DNA from 2 places in the Caldanaerobacter sp. genome. Region 2 is predicted to be linked to the other one. Evidence: riboswitches for the same ligand, from Rfam matches in the RefSeq annotation. Region 2 holds a riboswitch; the other holds the start of a gene.

Region 1 (3,152 bases), on a different contig from region 2:
TTTAATGGAGAAAAAAAGAGTATAGCCAAATTTGATGAGCTTAATAGCACTTGGTATGATGCTGCTTGGAAGTCACAGTTTTTGACAGGTGTTATGATGCCCCTCATGAATGTGATAGGTAATTTGGGGTATGTCGCTGTTACAGTTTTGGGAAGTTGGTTGGTCATCAAAAATGCGATAGAAGTGGGAGATATACAGGCTTTTATACAGTACATTAGGTCTTTCACTCAGCCAATTGCGCAAATTGCAAATATTTCCAATATACTTCAGCAGACAGCAGCCTGTGCTGAGAGAGTTTTTGAGTTTTTGGAAGAAGAGGAGGAAGTGCCTGACAATCCTAAGCCAATAAAATTAGAGGATATAAAAGGAGACGTTGAATTTAGGAATGTCAAATTTGGCTATAGGCCAGATAAAATAGTCATAAATAACTTTTCTGCTAAGATTAAAGCAGGGCAAAAAGTTGCAATTGTTGGTCCTACCGGTGCAGGAAAAACTACAATTGTCAAGCTTTTGATGAGATTTTACGATGTAAATGAAGGTGCTATCTTAATTGACGGTCACGATATAAGAGAATTTTCAAGGGAAGATTTAAGGTCCCTCTTTGGAATGGTGCTTCAAGATACATGGCTTTACAATGGAACTATCATGGACAATATAAGATATGGCAGACTTGACGCAACCGATGAGGAAGTGATTAAAGCTGCTAAAGCAGCACACGTTCACAGCTTTGTAAAGAGCCTGCCTGGTGGATATAACATGATGATAAATGAAGAGAGTACTAACATTTCTCAGGGACAAAAGCAGCTTATTACAATAGCAAGAGCCATATTAAAAGACCCAAAAATTCTCATACTGGATGAGGCTACAAGCTCCGTAGATACTTTAACTGAAATACAGATACAAAAGGCAATGGATTATCTCATGAAAGGGCGCACAAGCTTTATAATTGCTCACAGGCTTTCTACAATAAGAGATGCGGATTTAATACTCGTTATGGACCATGGAGATATAGTAGAACAGGGAACCCATGAAGAACTTCTTAAAAAAGGAGGCTTTTATGCTAAACTTTACAACAGCCAGTTTGAGAGAGAAGAGGAGCCGCTTGTAAGTTAAAAGTATTGACATATAGCATGAAAAGTGGTAAAGTTAAAAATAAGCAAAACAAAATACGGGTGGTTATGTCCGCTGGGGGAGCCTTAACGGCTGAGACGGCAGAAATGCCGAACCCTTGGAACCTGATGAGGGTAATGCCTCCGTAGGGAATGCGGGCTCAAAAGGCACCGCATGAGGCGGTGCCTTTTTTCAGCGAACATAACCTCCTGAAAATGGAGGTGTTTTTGTTTATGTCCTACATTTTAAGCATATTTTCTGATTTTGCCAAGATAAAACCGGTAACGCTATCGGTTATATTGGCGATTTTACTGGCGGCTTTTCTCTTGTATCTTATGAGAAAAAGTGTCAAGTTTGACACAAAAATGCTTGTATATGGGGCCCTCTCAATTGCTATAGCTTTTGTCCTTTCCTATATAAGGTTTTACCACTGGCCCCAAGGGGGATCTATTACGCCTGCCAGTATGCTTCCACTGTTTGTTTTTGCCTATTACTACGGTCCCGGTCCAGGGATTGTCGTTGGAATGGCCTATGGACTTTTACAACTAATTCAAGATCCTTTTATAGTACAATGGGTACAGATTCTTTTGGATTATCCTTTGGCTTTTGGTGCTTTAGGGCTTGCGGGCTTTTTTAGAAAAAATTTAAGTTTGGGAATTTTGGTTGGTGGTTTTGGAAGATTTTTCTCACACTTTTTGTCTGGAATATTCTTTTTTGCAAGCTATGCTCCAAAAGGTATGAATCCCATAGTGTATTCACTTTTAGTCAATGGCAGTATTGTGGGGACGGAGGTTTTGATTTGTTTTGCAGTTTCTTTAATTCCTCAAGTGAGAAATGCTATAGAAGAGGTTAAGAAAAAAGCTTTGGCTTGAAAGGGGGATAGAACCCCTTTATTTTTTTAAAATTTAACGTAAAATTAACATGAGGGAATTTAGGGGTAAGCTTATAAAAGAGACATTTTATAAAAATTATGATAAGATATAAATGAAGACTTTTAAAGAGGTGCCACTGGGATGGAACTGAGGAAGATACTTGCGGAGAAAGATAAAAATATTTTCTTTTATATTAACGAGAAAATAAAATGTAATTTTCTGGACAAAATAATGCCCAGAATCACTCATGTGGGTGGTCCTGCTTTCACAATATTTGTCACAATTTTTCTGGCCTTTTTTGGGAAGAATAGTGTAAGAACTTCTGCAATAGAAGCTTTGTTTTCTCTTGTAAGCAGTCATCTTTTTGTGCAGTTTTTGAAGAAGAAATATTCGCGGCTTCGCCCCTACATGGTGTTTAGAGATACTAATACCTTTAGGCAACTTTTGAGAGATTATTCTTTTCCTTCTGGGCACGCTACTGCCAGTTTTTCTCTTGCAATGACTTTTTCAATGTTTTTTCCCAACCTTGCAATTATATTTATTCCGGTTGCAGTGCTTGTAGGGCTTTCTAGAATATACATGGGTCTTCATTATCCTTCCGATGTCTTGATGGGCTTTTTGATAGGGATGACTTTTTCGTATTTTACTCATTATCTGGGCATAAAGATTTTTGTATAAAAATTTTTTGAAAATAGGTTGACATTTTCAAAACATAGGAATATAATGTAGAGGGACAGAAAAGTAAATACCTCGTTAGGTGAGGCTCCTATACAGATACAGGCTGCTGCCCGGAAACATCGAGAGATGGTAACGGGTGAACAGGCATTACCGAATCAAGGTTTTGCCTAATGCAGCTGGAGTTTTCTCCAAAGCTGTATAGTGCCAAAGCTCAACGAAGGAAATTGGATGGAAAGCCTCTTTCTTTCGTTGAGAGAGGCTTTTCAAATTTTGAGAAAAAACGGAGGTGAGAAGAATGGACGGTGGAGGTAGTAGCATAAGTAAAAAGGGTATATGTAATATGGCATTAAAGAAGGATGGGGCCCTTTTTCCACTTCCATTCTTCTCACCGATGGTCATAATATAGTCCTTTTTCTGGTTTCCCTTCTCTTCTTTTAATGCCCTGTTACATATACCTCCAAAACACTCTTTTCCTTTTAATTCCATCGTCTT
Region 2 (3,152 bases):
ATAAAAAGACTCTTAATGTATAGAATTTACCTTGTAGGGGAGCTTTTAAGTTCCCTAATTGTACCAATCCTAATAAACTTTTTTCTCTGGCGGTCTTTAATTGAAAGAAATCCCATAAATTACACTCTGAAAGAAATGATGATTTATATTATCATTTCTAATGCAATACTTCTATTCACAGAAATTCATGCTGAACATGACCTTGAAAAGGATATAAAAACCTACAGATTTGGCCAAAAGCTTTTACTTCCTGTGAATTATTTGACCAGTATTTCATACAGTCACATATCTTCAAGCCTTGCAAAGTTTGCAATTTTATATATGCCAGTAATTGTTGTGCTCTTAATCTGGGCAAAAATTGAAATCCCAGCAAACCGGCTGTTATACCTACCTTTAGCGTTAATTTTGGGTTTTTTACTCAATGCTTTATTTTCCTTTATAGTAGGATTGTTATCTTTTTGGCTGACAGAAATATGGGGCATAGCTGCCATCAGAAACTTACTGACAGGTCTTCTTTCAGGTGCCATTTTCCCTTTAGACCTTTTGCCTAGCAAAATTGAATCAATTATGCTAATGACTCCCTTCCCTTATATGACATACATCCCGTCAAAGCTTATATGCGATGCTAATTTTGACATTGAAATAGTAAATAAAGGATTATTTATTTCACTAGTCTGGGTGTTAATACTTGGTTTCATTGTTTTTTTACTTATGAAAAATGGATTAAAAAAATACACCTCTCATGGGGCGTGAAAACATGCTAATAGAATCTATAAGATTTTCAATTAAAAAAGCAATTCAATATAGAGCAAATTTGGTAAGCTGGTTTTTGGCAGACTTATCTTTATACACTGCGACATTTTTAGGCTATTACCTGCTTACTCAAAAAATTGACGTTTTTGGTGATTATAATAGAGAAGAAATTCTTTTTTATATAACCTGTTTCTTTTTAGTAAACAACCTATATGCAATTTTCTTTGCAGAAGCTGTTTCTAAGTTTGGACAATCAGTTTTAACAGGGTATTTTGATTTTGATTTACTAAAACCACAGCCTCTCATAAAATACATTGTACTAAAAAACCTAAATTTTCCTGCAGCTCTTTCAACCCCCTTGTTAATATTTCTAAATATATGGTGTATGAAAATATGTGGAATTAAATTGACAATAGCTTATATCATTTCAATTTTCAATGCTTCTATTTTAATGGGACTTTTATTTTTCATAGTATACAGTTTTACTCTTTTTGGTTTAAGGTCTGAAGCAATTTCAGCGATAGTCCTGCAGCTTTTAACAATGGCAGAAAAACCTGACACGGTTTTCCCAAAAATCCTCCGTAATCTTCTCATATATGCAATTCCCATTTTCTTATTTAGTGCAATTCCTGCAAGGATTGCCCTTGTTAAGAGCAATGTATATGAGAGTATATGGTGTTATTCATCTCCCTTATTATATTATTTGGTTTTAAAAATTATCCTTTACCAAGGGCTGAAAAAATACCAGTCGACAGGAGAATTGTGATTAAGACTATAAATTGCGTGACAGATAAAGCCTATAAAATTTGATGCTTTTGAAAATAAATTGGATTGAATTTTTGTAATCTTATGATATAATAAAGGCAAAGGAACTTAAAAAATTGAATATCAAAGTGCTAGGGGAGCCAGAAATGGCTGAGAGGGGATTCGTTCCCGACCCTTAGAACCTGACCAGGGTAATGCCTGCGAAGGGAAGCACGTTTTACGGAATCTGTAAAAAGTGCTCACCTTTTCAGGTGGGCATATTTTTATTATCTTGGAGGTGAGTATATGAAGCTGGCTCTTACAATTGCTGGTTCAGATTCAGGAGGAGGAGCAGGAATCCAGGCAGATTTGAAGACTTTTTCTGCCCACGGAGTATTTGGAATGAGCGTGATTACTTCAATAACGGCTCAAAATACTCAAGGAGTATTAGGGATTTTAGATGTTACCCCAGAAATGGTTTATCTACAAATGAAAGCTATTTTTGAGGATTTGTATCCGGATGCAGTTAAGATAGGCATGGTATCCAATGAAGAGATTATAAAAACTATCGCAAAGGGCTTAAAAGAATACGGAGTAGAGAAAGTTGTTTTAGACCCAGTCATGATTGCGGAGAGTGGAGACCCTCTTTTAAAACCCGAGGCGATGAAAGCGTTAAAGGAGGAACTGCTGCCATTAAGCCTTGTTGTTACGCCAAATTTGATGGAAGCCAAGGAATTAACAGGAATGGAGATAAAGAACATTTCGGATATGAAGGAAGCTGCAAAGAAGATTTTAAGTTTAGGTGCGAAAACGGTTATAGTAAAAGGAGGACATTTAGAAGGAGAAGCGGTGGATGTGTTTTATGATGGAGTAGAATTTTATGAAATTAAGGCAGAGAGAATTAACACCAAAAATACACATGGGACAGGATGCACTTTTTCATCAGCTATAGCAGCAAACTTGGCTTTAGGATATGATTTGTTAGAGGCAGTGAAGAGGGCTAAAAAATACATCACAGGAGCCATAAAGAATTCTCTTTCTATAGGACATGGGGTGGGGCCCACAAATCATTTCTGGAATGTTGAATTTAAAGAATAGAATAAGGAGGATGTTTGTTATGGAAATAAGAGAGCAGGTAGTTCTTGTTACAGGGTCTAGCCGCGGCTTAGGTGCTGCCATTGCTAAAGCTTTTGCTAGAGAAGGAGCCAGCGTGGTAGTAAATTATTATAAAAGCGAAGAAAAGGCGCAAAAATTGTCAGAAGAGCTGGGAAGAAATTCTGTTGCTATTAGAGCTGATGTAAGAGATTTTAATCAAGTAGCTTCAATGTTTGAAGAAGCAAAGAAGTATTTTGGGAAACCAGTCACTACTATTGTGAACAATGCGCTGATTGACTATGTTTTTGACCCGATGAACAGAAAAACTCCTGAAACAATTGAGTGGGAAGATTATTTAAAACAATTAGAAGGAGCTGTAAAAGGGGCCCTAAATACTATAAAAGCAGGACTTAAAGATATGAAAAAGATGCGCTTTGGCCGAATTATAAATATAGGGACTAATTTGTTTCAGAATCCAGTGGTTCCTTACCACGATTATACCACTGCTAAAGCAGCTCTTATTGGTTTTACACGCAATATGGCAAAAGAATTGGGAGAGT

The links. Region 2 has a riboswitch for thiamine pyrophosphate ahead of thiD (bifunctional hydroxymethylpyrimidine kinase/phosphomethylpyrimidine kinase). Riboswitches for the same ligand answer to the same signal wherever they lie in the genome.
Region 1: linked by a shared signal. The riboswitch ahead of thiT (energy-coupled thiamine transporter ThiT) and the one ahead of thiD (bifunctional hydroxymethylpyrimidine kinase/phosphomethylpyrimidine kinase) in region 2 are both predicted to bind thiamine pyrophosphate.

What each region holds. Positions count from the first base shown of each region.
Region 1 is NZ_JBNATX010000050.1:2,200-5,351, reverse strand. Features, by position in the region: gene ACPLVE_RS10315 (ABC transporter ATP-binding protein) at 1-1,113, shown strand, start outside; TPP riboswitch at 1,178-1,280, shown strand; gene thiT (energy-coupled thiamine transporter ThiT) at 1,344-1,982, shown strand; gene ACPLVE_RS10305 (phosphatase PAP2 family protein) at 2,124-2,660, shown strand; M-box (ykoK) riboswitch at 2,725-2,890, shown strand.
Region 2 is NZ_JBNATX010000054.1:1,792-4,943, forward strand. Features, by position in the region: gene ACPLVE_RS10495 (ABC transporter permease) at 1-753, shown strand, start outside; gene ACPLVE_RS10500 (ABC transporter permease) at 758-1,519, shown strand; TPP riboswitch at 1,642-1,744, shown strand; gene thiD (bifunctional hydroxymethylpyrimidine kinase/phosphomethylpyrimidine kinase) at 1,804-2,595, shown strand; gene ACPLVE_RS10510 (3-oxoacyl-ACP reductase) at 2,615-3,152, shown strand, end outside.